Halorhodospira halochloris: one gene and its partner. The protein of the gene in region 1 interacts with the protein of each later gene in a pairwise test. Links are inferred from orthologs where the notes say so. Each region holds a gene or a part of one and is shown on either strand. Other genes may lie near its edges. The genes, in order: HH1059_RS14025 and ndk.

The links.
Region 2: the proteins of HH1059_RS14025 (region 1) and ndk interact in binary tests that used the Escherichia coli proteins (3 or more experiments, as listed by UniProt). The link is inferred for Halorhodospira halochloris from one-to-one orthologs.

The regions. Positions count from the first base shown.
Region 1 is NZ_AP017372.2:42,586-49,325, reverse strand. Bases 2,326-5,055 are described here. They hold HH1059_RS14025 (5-formyltetrahydrofolate cyclo-ligase), read right to left. Parts: upstream 4,139-5,055; coding sequence 3,512-4,138; downstream 2,326-3,511. Other genes in these bases: HH1059_RS00200 (TIGR02449 family protein), read right to left, coding at 4,967-5,055; HH1059_RS00205 (cell division protein ZapA), read right to left, coding at 4,648-4,962; HH1059_RS00220 (glucosaminidase domain-containing protein), read right to left, coding at 2,326-2,985. Outside these bases: HH1059_RS12980 (BUD32 family EKC/KEOPS complex subunit), read left to right, coding at 65-988; HH1059_RS00225 (protein kinase family protein), read left to right, coding at 1,095-1,937; more of HH1059_RS00220, read right to left, coding at 1,948-2,325; more of HH1059_RS00200, read right to left, coding at 5,056-5,179; HH1059_RS00195 (UPF0149 family protein), read left to right, coding at 5,351-5,905; HH1059_RS00190 (aminopeptidase P N-terminal domain-containing protein), read left to right, coding at 5,915-6,740. UniProt on the Escherichia coli protein: Involved in the removal of 5-formyltetrahydrofolate.
Region 2 is NZ_AP017372.2:1,114,131-1,120,838, forward strand. What follows is about bases 1,853-4,550. They hold ndk (nucleoside-diphosphate kinase), read left to right. Parts: upstream 1,853-2,837; coding sequence 2,838-3,263; downstream 3,264-4,550. Other genes in these bases: cysE (serine O-acetyltransferase), read left to right, coding at 1,853-2,443; rlmN (dual-specificity RNA methyltransferase RlmN), read left to right, coding at 3,244-4,353; HH1059_RS05175 (tetratricopeptide repeat protein), read left to right, coding at 4,350-4,550. Outside these bases: HH1059_RS05150 (inositol monophosphatase family protein), read right to left, coding at 1-633; HH1059_RS05155 (RNA methyltransferase), read left to right, coding at 743-1,465; more of cysE, read left to right, coding at 1,673-1,852; more of HH1059_RS05175, read left to right, coding at 4,551-5,117; HH1059_RS05180 (helix-turn-helix domain-containing protein), read left to right, coding at 5,114-6,097; hisS (histidine--tRNA ligase), read left to right, coding at 6,115-6,708. UniProt on the Escherichia coli protein: Major role in the synthesis of nucleoside triphosphates other than ATP. The ATP gamma phosphate is transferred to the NDP beta phosphate via a ping-pong mechanism, using a phosphorylated active-site intermediate.

The DNA of each region.
Region 1 (6,740 bases):
ATAGCGTAAACTATGCCATAGCTGCAAAGCTTAGCGGGAATATTTCATCCAATCTTGTCTAGCGATGTTTTTAGAGCAATTCACCGATAAAATGAACCGAATTTCTTCCTTAAGATGCAAGGTAGAAGCTGCTTCCTCGCAGGATCCCCATATTGATTATAATACGTTAAGAAATGAAAAAATTTATGTAACCAATTCTTCTGTCCTGACGACGTCTGATTTTAACAGGTTATTTCCACTCTGGGAAAATCAAATACCTTTCAGCGGTATTTTGATTTCTGCACGCCGCCGACACAACGTTTACCTGCTAGACACTTTGAATTTTGGCCCTATTGTTCTTAAATACACAAACCCTGGAAAAACTAAGCGGCGCTCCTCCGTCCTCCCATGGCTGATTGGCATAAAAGCGCATCGGGGACTACCCGGATCTGTTTGTGAACCAATCGCCGCGGTTGATTATTACGAAAAGGATCATATTTTTAAATCTTGTTTAATAAGCCGATACGTCGACGGTCAACCATTAACAGAACCTAATGAAGAGCAAAGCTCTGATGAACATCTAATCTTAATTCACACTGCAAAACGTATCGGAACATATCTAGCCAGATTACACAGATGCGGTGTTCATCTACAAGATTGTAGAATGGCAAACATTATGGATATCACAAACAATGAACATGGCAGTAACACTTGTAATCTAACAATCGTTGATATAGAAGCACTAGGAGAAGGCCACTTAACTCTCTTTGGTGCGGCAAGAAAGTTATTAAAGCTACGTTTACCACCAGTTTATTTCCAGGCCGCTTGGGCCGCTTATATAAATGAGCTAAATGAAAAAGATCTAAACTTTGTTCAGAGACGTTTTTTGTGGGGTATTTATATGCCATTAAGGACATTTCGACATCACCTAGTCAGATACAACCGTAGACGTTTACGCCCACTGCTCAGTGTATTTTCTTTTAAAAAAGGCACACAACAAGATAACTAAATTATGCCCAAAAGATATTCATCCACTCCATATTCCCTTGCCGTTTGCAGCCCTAAATAATCTCATGTCAAAGACGCTGAGCAATGAAACTGCGCGTAGAATCAATATGAATATTGATGGCACTATAGATCGTGCAAAATTCTGCACCGAGATAAATACAGATATAATCTCATGTATTATCGGTGCATTGCTTTCCAGTAGTAATATAGAGCACAACGGCTGGACCCTAGAGTTAATCAAATCATCTAAATCTTATGTCTATCGCTGGCGTGACCACAGCGGACATGATTTTATAATTAAGCTTTACTCTCCTACTGGCCCGAAGGAGAGAATCAAGTCCTTCTTGCGCCCACCAAAATATTTGTTCGCCACAGCAGAGAAGCTTATCGCAGCTGGTGTATCAACACCAAAACCTATCGCAGCTTTCCGTTTAACAACAAACGAACGGGCTGTTGGCATCTACATCATGGAGAGAGAAGAAGGCATAACTGTTAAGGATCTCGCAAAAACAAGCGTGTGTCTCAATACGGGATTACATATAGCTGCCGAAATGGGGCGTGCTTGGGGTAATTTGGTGCGATCAGGATTTTTGCATATGGATCCTATACGTGGTAATTTCTTGTATGGAGTCAACCACAGAGGCCACCATTCACTAACTGTCTTAGACATAGATAATATTTACTTCATTGGCTGGCTTCCTAAGCCAGTTCGCCTTCATCGGTTAAAAAAAATGTCACGTATACACTTACTAGGCCTGCCTAAGTTAATAGGAACCACCCCCCCTAGACTGATCTTTAAGCGTTTTCTTCACGCATACGCAAAGGCTTATGGTGTGCCAGTCAAGATAGCTAGCAGAGAGTGGATTGAAGTCATAAGCATGCTCGCTAAGCAAAAGCCAGATGTTTATACTATCTTAAGCAATTTCCCTATAGCTAATGATAATAAGTAAATTTATTACTTTATTCATTCGATAGCTCTAAACTATTGAGCTTGTCTAAGTTGTTGAAACTGATCATTGCACGTATCTCATCAACATAGTCTTGTCCACGTTCTGAGTATGATGTAAGGGCACTAGCCATATAATAGCCATCTAACTGTTTACCATTTTCTCTTAGTTTGGCTCGCATATCCCGAAATTTTTCATATGAATTGCCGACATTTAGCGTATAAAAATAAGACCGAACCGAACGTTGTAACGAGTCAAAAACCCTAATTCGATGTGTTTGCCCCTCAGCACGGCGTTCCGGCACTAAACCTTCCTTTTGAGTCCATGTCCACTCACCAAACAGATTGTTAGCCTGACGAGTAAATCTAGAAGTGCCCCACCCACTCTCGTTGGCAGCCTGAGCAATCGCTAGGTCGACCGGTATTTCATCTAACCTATGTAGTAAATCGCTATAAAATGAATCTTTTTCTAGTGAAACCCTGTAATATTCGGCTAGTTCCTCAACTATCTCTTGTTCTTCATCACTTAATGAATGACGCCTCTGAGATAAATCACTAATTAAATCGCGCGCCGATCTGAGGCGCAAATTTTCTGCAATAACAATTGGAGCAAGGACACGGTAGAATATCTCTTTGCGCTCATTTACTGAAACCTCCGCAAGATCCTCAGGAAATTCTGCGGCTGTAACACCTCGAAGTTCTTTTTCTGGAGGCCAGTTATTGCTGCCTTTTTCTCTCAGTTTAGTTAATAAATCTGTAGCCGAGCTAGCTGACACTTGCTTAAGGTTAGGAATTTTCAGTCTAGCCTGTAGATAATTATCAGATTCAATTAAGCTGCTACCAACTTCATTAGCACCTTGATCTGTTTTTTTATCCGGATCAATCTGTGCTGTTTTATCCTCGTTTATTTCTTGGCCTTCAACCCCATCTATTTCCTTAGTCTGCCATAAAAACCCTCCAACACCGATAATAAGCAACAAAACGGCCGAAAAACCAGTTACCAGGCCTATTTTCAAATGCTTATAATTTGTATTATCTTCCGGTGTACTCAACTTTTACCTCCTAGGAAGCTTTAAAGGTAAATCGACATCCCCTGTCAACATACTATCTTCCTGGCTAGATTTATTGTTCATGGTCAAGATGCAAAGCAAGTGCACATCTCTATAACAGTTCTTTTAATTTATTATATTATTATTATTAAATCAATTGTCCTATGTTGACAGTGCTTGTATCTCCCTGATAAGCCACTAAAAGATCTTGTTAATGGAACATAGCAGTACTCATAGGACAGGTTGTGGAAAAGTTGGGTAGCATTATATGGTCCGTACTACTGTTCAGAGTTTTCCACAGGTTTCTCCAAGGATACCTCACTTTAACCCCCTACTGGTGGCCTCTAAAAACTTCGCCGGCGCCACCATCCGCCCCGGTGTGGAGGACGCCATGAATCCAACCCTGGAGGCTTCATGGCTCCATCCCTGGCGCCAAGACCTCCACACCGGGGCGGATGGTGGCGCCGGCGAAGTTTTCGAGGCTCCCTACTGCGACTAGAGTAGCCCAGCTGTGGAGGTCTCTGTTAGCCTAATAAACCTGCTTAACTCGACCCTGATAGACGGATCTTTCCGTGACCACTCTATCCAGAGATATATCCCATCTGTCGGTAGGAATGTAGTCCACTAGTTGCAGCTCAAATGCTAGTCCGATCGTAATCAGAGGATGCCAGTCTCTGTGCTGAAGAAACTTGAGGGTGGTGTCATAGAATCCGCCTCCCATGCCTAAGCGACTCCCTTGCCTATCGAACCCTACTACGGGTAACAAGACTGCATCCAGTCTATTAGCACCTATAGCTGGGGATTGGTCTGGGATCGGCTCGAGTATGCCGTAGCGATTTGGTCGCATGGGTGTGGCGTAGGTATAACGGCGGAAACATAGTCTCTTTGACTTATGTTGTAAAACTGGCAGATAGACATCCATCCCTTGCAATGTGATTTGTGTGATCAACTTCTGTGTCGGCACTTCTCCATCTGAATCAAGATAGCATGCCACTGATCTTGCGCGACGTCGCTTCAGCAAGGTGAGGGTACGTTTAAGAATGGTGTACTCAGCTTTTCTGCGTCTTGCCAAGCCAATGTTGCGGCGCTGAGCCCGCAAGTTGCGGCGCAACTCTCTTTTCAAATCGTGATTCTCTTGGACTGAGCTGTTTCGCATGTGTTCGATGAGCCCTCCTTTAGAAGCGCTTGAGGTCTCCTCTAGGTGTCTCAAACGCTCACTCTGAGTCATTTGGTTACCCTCTCATGTCGGCCTTGGGCGCCAAGGGTGTCGCTATGCAGCCTGCAGGGATAGGTTTACGGCGTCATTTGAACTGAGACAATCAAGTCGTTCAGGGGAGGGGATTGGGGGCCTAACTGAGCAAAAGGCCTACGCCGCAAGATTATGGAAGATCGCTGGTGATTTGAGTAGTCCCGAATGAGGACACCCCCCGCGGCGCCGTACAGGCCTGCCCTTGAACCCTGAGGTTCAGGTAGGGACGAGGGGGGCAGCCTTAGGCTTTCCGCTTGGTAGCGGACATGCTCACCGGTCAGCCCACGCCTGGTCCCTTGGGCGTTTCGTTGAGGGTCAAGATGACTTGGCCTGATCTCGAACGCCGCAGGGGATGCTTAAATTCAATGATGACTTAGTAGCGTTTGGTCTGCAACAGGGTGAGTCGGGAAACCTGATCAACCAGATTTGCCAGTGTTGGCCTTAGCATCATTGGCAACTGTCTCTGCTATCCGTTCATCAAGGCGGGCCAGACGTTTGCGTACATCAGCCATTTCTTGGTTTTCAGCGTGTGCCTCGAGCAATTCGTAAGCGATGTTTATAGCGGCCATTACCGCGACACGGTCGGTCCCAACCACCTTGCCGCTTTGACGCACCTCGCGCATCTTACGATCAACGTAGTCGGCAGACTGCAGTAAGCTGTTTTTTGCATCCTCGGGGCAGGCAATTGTGTAGTCCTGTTCGAGGATTCTGACTTTGACCGCTTCGGTCATAGTTCTATTGCTCCATAGCCTTAAGTCGGCTGATCATTGACTCAATCTGCGATCTTGCTAACTCGTTTTTCTCTTGTAGGGTGGCACGTTCAGCCTTAAGCTGCTCTTGGGTCTCGTGGAGGACGCGGTTCTCCTCGCGCAGCCGCTGGCATTCAGCGATAACGTGCTCTACGCGCTGCTCCAAGTTGTCCAACTCTTCAACCGATTTATCAGCCACTTGGAGTACCTCCAGGATTTTCGACTATAGTCTTACAATAACCTCGGGTCAATCTGCAATGCATCGCGCTATCGGCCAATATTCCTATATACTCGATTGCCTATAATTGCCACAAGATCAGTAAAAACACTACGACATGCGGATAATTATCGTAAAGGAAGCATGCTAAAGATGGGTTGGGAAGAGCGTTACGACAGTGTTGAAGAGTCACTTCAGGCAGTAGGTGCACATGTTGGTGCAGCAGAAAGCCACGGTATGCTCTGTGGTGTGCTAACAGGAGCGCAAGATACAAGCCAGGCACGATGGATAGCTGACGTACTTGCCGATACAGAACCACGCGGCGAGGCCGCGCGAGCGTGTCTGGAGATGCTTACCATCCTTTACGATGAGACAGCGGCCGGATTGGCTGATGAGAACTTTGAGTTTCATCCCATGTTGCCTGGCGAACACTCTTCGCTTCCCGAGCGCAGCAGAGCTCTGGCAGCTTGGTGCAGTGGTTTTTTGTTCGGTATTGGCCGCAGCGAGCCTGGATCCGACTCAACTTTACCGGCCAATGTGCGCGAGGTTCTTCATGATTTGAGTGAGATTGCGCGTGTTGCAGCGCAGCCAGATGATGAGGAGGATGATGAAGAGTCTTATGCCGAGCTAGTAGAGTACGTCAGGGTTGCGGTGCTGCTGTGCCGAGAGCATTTGTTGCATACATTTATTGACGACAATAATCATTAAGGTTTTTGAATGGACTCGCTTCACAGGAAAGTCTCTGAAAAGAGGCGCCAAGCGCTGCTAAATCAATGCAGTGAGCGTCAAGCCTTGATTATCCCCGCAGCTTCTGAGAAAACGCGTAACCGCGACGTGGAGCATGTGTTTCGCCAGGATAGTGATTTTCTATATCTTACTGGTTTTCCGGAGCCTGATGCCGTAGCAGTGCTGCTGCCGAATCGTGCGGGTGGTGAGTTTATCCTTTTTGTCCGCGAACGTGATCCTGAACAGGAGCGTTGGTCAGGCAAGCGCTATGGAACCGAAGATGCCAAGGAGTTATTCGGAGCCGATCAGGCCTATCCACTCGCAGAGATTGGGCAGAAATTGCCTGAATTATTGGTGGGCAGAGAGATCATCAACTACCCGATTGGCCGTGATGAGCATGGAGATCGGCGCATGCTTGACTGGTTTAGGAGCGCACGCAGGTTGTGTAGGGCGACCCAGCAGCCGCCGGTTTGCATTCAGACCTTTGACAACAACATCCACTCTATGCGCCTCATTAAAAGCGCTGAGGAGCTTGATGCGATGCACCGCGCCGCGGGGGTTACGGTAAGTGCCCACCGGCGAGCTATGCAGGTAGCCCAACCCGCGATGCCAGAATATGAACTTGCTGCTGAGATACTGGCAATTTTCCACCGCCACGGTGGCGAAGCGGCATATCCAAGCATTGTCGCTGGCGGCGCCAATGCTTGCACACTGCATTATGTCACCAACCGCGAATTACTACGCGATGGCGATTTAGTGCTAATCGATGCCGGAGCCGAGCTTGACGGCTATGCTGCTGATATAACACGCACCTTTC
Region 2 (6,708 bases), 1.1 Mb from region 1 along the record:
GAGGCCGAGTTCAAAGAAGCCGTCGAGCCTGCCCGCGGCGACGTAGGCAAGATCGAGAGAGGCCGCTCCGGCCCGGCGCATATCCTCGGCCTGCTCGGCAACTGCCCCGAACATGCGCAGATAGCGCTGCATCAGATCCGGCTGTTTGAATGGGAAACCAGTGCCTACCAGGCTGCCTCTGAGTCCGGGGCGCTGAGTTACCCGAATTCGGCGTCCATCAAGCTGCGCGCCGTTGCCGCGCGAAGCGGTGAATAGCTCTTGTCGCAGCGGGTCGTAGATAACCGCGGCCTCCAGCTGACCGCGTCGTTGTACAGCTATGGAGATGCCGACCTGCGGAAACCCATGGACAAAATTAGCCGTGCCATCAAGGGGGTCGATGATCCAGGTATATTCGGCTTGGGTCCGGGAGTTTTTCTGATGAGTACCGCTCTCCTCGGCAATTATCGCATGATGCGGATAGGCGCGGGTGAGGGTGTCGATAATGACCTGCTCGGCTTGACGGTCAACCTCGGTGACAAAATCATAACGCCCCTTCTCCTCGACCTTGACTCGGTCGATGCGGTCGATGCTGCGGGTAATGACATTGCCGGCGGAACGGGCTGCCCGTACCGCGATGTTCACCATTGGATGCATGGGGATCTCCTTCGCTAGATGGGCGTATGATATCAACAGAAGTGATAAGATTCACGGGCAAAGCATAAGCCCTGCGGTAGAGTATTGGCTTGACTATATAGAGGTAAGTTTGAATCCGGATAAGATTCGCATAGTCCTGGTGGGCACCAGTCACCCGGGTAACATAGGCGCTACGGCGAGGGCGATGCGCACCATGGGCCTAGAGCGCCTGGCGCTGGTCGAGCCGCAGTGTGACCCGCTGGGTGAAGAGGCGATTGCGCGGGCAACTAGTGCCGAAGATGTCCTTCGTCAAGCCAGCGTGCATGATGAGCTTGGTGCAGCGCTGAGTGGGTGCCGCTTGGTCTACGGTCTATCCGCTCGGCCGCGGGCAGAAAATTACCGTGTCAGCGATCTCCGCACGGCGGTGAGCGAGGCTATGGGCGAGGGCGATGCTGAACAGGCTTGGGTCTTTGGCCGGGAGCGGACCGGGTTGAGCAACTTAGAGCTCGATCGTTGCCACGCACTGGTGCATATACCCGCCGATCCGCAGTACAGCTCACTCAATCTTGCTCAGTCGGTACAGCTTGTGGCTTGGGAGCTGCGCATGGCTATGGCTAGCGCATCGCCCATTGTGTGTGCTGAGGAGCCGCCGGCGGGGGTCGATACTCTGGAGCGTTTCTTTGCTCATCTCGAGCAGACGGCAACGGCCGTGGGTTTTCTCCAGCGACAGAATCCCGAACTGACTATGCGTCGGCTGCGCAATATCTTTCGGCGGGCGCGGCCTAGCGCTGATGAGGTGCGGATGCTCCGCGGCTTGCTTAGCCATGTGCTCGATCAGCGGCGATGGTTATGAGTCTTTTATGGGCGTCTCGAAAGGCTTCCCTGAGCCAATTTGTTGTCTTGTGTGGAGGACGCCGTGGATCCATCCCTTGAGGCTTCATGGTGCTAGCCCTGGCGTCCATACCTGCACACCGAGACAAGCGATTGGCTCAGGGAAGCCTTTCGAGACGCCTGTTGCGTGCGAATATGTAAGCTAGTATCGACAGATGAAGAGGTAACGATGTTACAACGCCTGCGTGAGGATATCCGCTGTGTTATGGAGCGGGACCCTGCGGCTCGCAATGCCTTTGATGTCATAACAACCTATCCCGGGTTCCATGCCCTGGTTTTACATCGTTGCGCGGGCCTCTTATGGCGCTGGCGACTACGCTGGTTGGCTCGCGTGCTGGGCCTAATCAATCGCTGGTTGACGGGGATCGAAATCCATCCCGGGGCACGGATTGGCCGCAGGTTTTTCATTGATCACGGTATGGGCGTCGTCATCGGGGAGACGGCAGATGTTGGCGATGATGTGACCCTCTATCACGGCGTTACCCTGGGCGGCACGAGTTGGCAGTCGGGTAAGCGTCACCCGACCTTGGGTAATGATGTGGTGATCGGTGCCGGTGCCAAGCTGCTCGGGCCTATTCGGGTCGGAAGCGGAGCTCGGGTTGGTTCTAACGCTGTGGTGTTAAAAGATGTCCCGGAAGGGGCGACTATGGTGGGTATACCGGCACGCCAAGCTGGTGAGATAAAACAAGAGCGCAGTCGGCGCGAGAAGGTGGCGCAACGCATCGGCTTTGATGCCTACGGTACCACCGAGATGCCTGATCCAGTCGCTCAGGCGGTCGATGCCATGCTTGATCATATCCATGTTACTGACCGGCGCATTGAGGAGCTTTGCTGTGCCGTCAAAGAGCTCGGCGGAGATGTCGAGCAGACTTGCGTGCCCGATTTGAAAGTCGGTACACGCGAGTCGGGTGCTGGAGAGTATGAGGATAAGCGAGATTGAGCGGGTGGCTGTGCCTAAGTGAATCCTTAAAAAAGTTCGTGCCCCCCGTCTTCGAGTAGCCCCTAAAAATGCTCTCCAAAATTACCCCCGGAGCAACTCAACTGCCCCGGTGTGGAGGTCTTGGCGCCAAGGATGGCGCCATGAAGCCTCCAGGGAAGGATTCACGGCGTCCTCCACACCGGGGCAGTTGGCAGTTGAGTGGCTCCGGAGGGAATTTTTAGAGGCGAGCTCTATGGGCTTTACGCTAACCCCCGCAGTTGTTCTGTGATGGCGCAGCGTTGTATAATGCACAGTTATCCAAGCCGCCGCAGCTTGTTGATGCTGCGGCTTTTTTGTGGTTAGAGAAATCTTTGGCAAGTTTGACTTGAATTGCTATATTTTGAGGAGAGGCTAGATGACGTCAGAAAGAACCCTTTCGATTATCAAACCAGATGCGGTAGCCAAAAACGTTATTGGTGAGATTCTGGCGCGATTTGAGCGCGCTGGCCTGCGCATTGTGGCAGCAAAGATGGTCCATTTGGGTCAACAGGAGGCGGAGAGTTTCTACGCCGTTCACCGCGAAAGGCCTTTTTTCAACGATTTGGTTGGGTTCATGACCTCAGGCCCGATTATGGTGCAGGTCCTCGAAGGGGAACAGGCAATCCGAAAAAATCGTGAGATCATGGGCGAGACTAATCCCCAGGAAGCCAGCGCCGGATCTATTCGCCACGATTTTGCTGAAAATATAGATGCGAATGCCGTGCACGGTTCGGATAGCCCGGAAACTGCCAAGCAAGAGATCGAGTTCTTCTTCAAGGCCGATGAAATCTGCTCACGCTGAACATGATCAGCTCCATGCCGCTAAGGATGCCGGGCCGGTAGAGCTATTAGGGCTTGATCGGCCGCGTTTAGCGGCATTTTTCGAGGCGCTGGGAGAGAAACGTTTCCGTGCCCGGCAAATGATGCAATGGCTCCATCAGCGTCGGGTTTATGATTTCGAGGCCATGACCGATCTGAGTAAGGCTTTGCGCGCGAAGCTTGCGAAGCAGGCCATAGTAGCGCTGCCGCAGATAGCCAGCGAAAGCATCTCTGCCGATGGTACCCGCAAGTGGGTGGTGCGCCTTGCCGACGGCCATAGTGTTGAGATGGTTTATATACCGGAGCCTAAGCGTGGCACACTGTGTGTCTCGTCGCAGGTGGGTTGCCCGATGGGCTGCCGCTTTTGTGCTACCGGTGACGGTGGCTTTGCCCGTAATTTGAGCGCTGCGGAGATTGTCGGGCAGTTACACTTGGCCACTGAGAAGCTCGGTGATGGGGCCATTACTAATGTTGTGTTTATGGGCATGGGTGAGCCGCTGCTCAATTTTGACCCGGTCATTTCGGCTTCTCGTGTCTTTACCGATGACTTCGGTTTCGTCATTTCTAAGCGACGGGTCACCATTTCCACCTCCGGTATTGTTCGGGCAATTAAAAGACTGCGTGGCCTGACCGAGGTTAGTCTAGCTGTTTCGCTGCATGCCCCAAATAACGAGCTACGCAATAAAATTGTGCCGCTGAATCGTAAACATCCGCTGGAGAAACTCTTGCCAGCTTGTCATGAATATATAAGTGATAAGCCGCACCGGCGTATTACTTGGGAATATGTAGTGCTGGCCGGAGTGAATGATGCAGATGAACATGCTCGGGAGTTGGCTGCTCGTTTGCGCGATATACCATCCAAAATTAATCTGATACCATTTAATCCATACCCCGGGGCAAGGTTTTCGCGTCCCTCTATGAACAGGGTAAACAGATTTGCTGATCTGCTCTTGGAGCGCAATCTTACCGCTACTATCAGGGACAGTCGGGGCGATGATATACAAGGAGCGTGCGGACAACTGGTAGGCGAGGTAAGGGATGCTCAGCCCAGCAAACTGGTAGCATATCAGTGACTCGACTGCTGCAATTGAGTTTTGTGCTATTGCTGGCCGCTTGCGCTAGTGGTGGCGGGAGCGGGGTTCCGCAGCCGGAAAAGGCAGCAGATAGCCATGCCGGGGCAGGCCTTTATCTTATCGGGGTGGGCCGGTTCAGTGAGGCGCGAGAGCGCCTTGAGCGTGCCCTAGAGCTGGATCCTCAGCATCCCCAGGCTACAGCCGGCATGGGTCTGGTAGCCGAGGGGGTGGGTGATTTGGATCGGGCAGTAGAGTATCACCGGGCTGCGGTCGGTTTGGTCGAAGAAGCCGGGTCTGACCAAGGGCGAGGACCAATACTCAATAACCTGGGCAGGGTGCTCTGTCGCCTAGATCAGGTTGATGAGGCCTTACAAGAGTTGGAGAGTGCTGCAGGTATAACGGGTTACCCGTCTCGCCATGTCCCTTTAACCAATGCGGCCCGATGTGCACTAGGGGCCGGGCGCCTTGAGGAGGCTGGCGAATTTGTCGATTCTGCATTGGCGCATGTGCAGGAGTTCGCCCCGGCCTTGTTGGTGCGGGCTGAATTGCGCTTCGAGCAGGAGCGCTTCGCTGCGGCCGCTGAGGATCTTGATAGGGTGAGAGAGCTCGACCGGTCGCCGCGCTCTCTTTACTTTTCGGCGCGGGTGGCCGAAGAGTTGGGACAGTCAGAGGCTGCAGAGGCGTTCTCAGATGAGTTAAGCGAGCGCTTCCCGCAGTCTGATTATGTCGGGCGGCTCAAAGCCAATGAAGGGGGCACGCCATGAGCGAGCATGATCAAAGTAATGACCCGGGTCAACAGCTGCGACGGGCGCGAGAAGCACAAGGGCTGACAACCAGGGCAGTTGCGGCAAGCCTGAATCTTTCGGCTGGGGTGATAGAGGCGTTAGAGGCAGGCGATGAATCCCGGTTGCCGCCGTCGACCTTCGTTAAGGGTTATCTACGCGGCTATGCTCGTCTGGTTGGGCTAGATGAAAACGAAATAGTTGCCGCATATAGCCGCACTGGGGAGCCTTCTTCACCGGCTATTGGCAATTCGGATCCAAAACCCCGCTCTGAAACATCTGCAACGCCTGAAGATAGTTACTCTGCACCGGTAGAAGAAAAGACCACAGTAGGGACTCAGCGGGTTAGTGAGTCAGTGGCAGGTGAGGCTAATCAAGGGGGGGGTGCCGAGCGTGCGGATGTGGATCAGGGCGATACCGGCTCAGCGGCGTCGGAGTCTAGTTATGCTGAGGGTAAGAGAACCAGCGGTGGCAAGAAGCTGATTGCCGCCTTTGCATTGGGGGGGGTGGCCCTCGTGTTGCTGGTGATTGGCGGAACCTGGCTGGTTTTAGTTGAGCGTGAAGATGACTACGAGCAACAGGATGTGGCTGAGGAGCTTACAGATGATCCGCCGGAGGAAGAGCGCCAGACAGAAGCCCTGGCAGAGGAACTAGCAGCGGCCGATGCTGTCCCCGATATCGAGGCCGAGCAGGATGAGCTTGAGGAAGAAGCGCGCGATCCAGGTCTTGTGGTAAGGGTTGCTGAGGGAGAAGATGCATGGATGGAGATCCATGCTGACGGTGATCGGCAGGTATTTAGATTGGTTCAAGGTCCAGAGACGCTGGAGCTTGATGAGGCAGATGAGTACAACATTGTCATTGGCAACGCCCCTGCGGTTGAGATTGAGCACTTTGGGGAAGATTTTGATTTGGCTCCATTTACTAGACAGGATGTAGCACGTTTGACTCTGACCAGAGATTAGCAAGGGAGTAACGCGAGGTGGCGAAAAAGGGAATCCAGAGCGTACGTGGTTTTTGTGACATCCTCCCCGCCGAGGCGGCGATTTGGCAACGTGCTGAGAAGATCATTCGACGTGTGCTGGAGGCGTACGGGTATCGGGAGATCAGGTTGCCGATGCTTGAGCGGACAGAGCTTTTCTGCCGCTCGATAGGCGAGGTTACCGATATAGTCGAAAAGGAGATGTATACTTTTGAGGATCGTAACGGCGACAGTGTAACCTTACGCCCGGAAGGGACGGCCGGCTGTGTGCGTGCCGGGATCGAGAATGGACTGTTGCATAACAGTGAGCCGCGGCTGTGGTACTCGGGGCCGATGTTCCGTCATGAGCGCCCGCAAAAAGGTCGATTGCGTCAATTCCATCAAGTTGGCGCTGAGGTCTTCGGCGTCTCGGCGGCCGAGATGGATGCCGAGATGATTGTCATGACCGCCCGGCTGTTCCGCGAACTTGGCCTTAATGGCCTGCGCTTGCAGATTAATTCGCTTGGCACCCCCCAAAGCCGAGCTGCGCACCGCCAGGAGCTGATCGCCTATTTGCGGGATAATGAAGATCAGCTTGACGAAGATGCTAGGCGG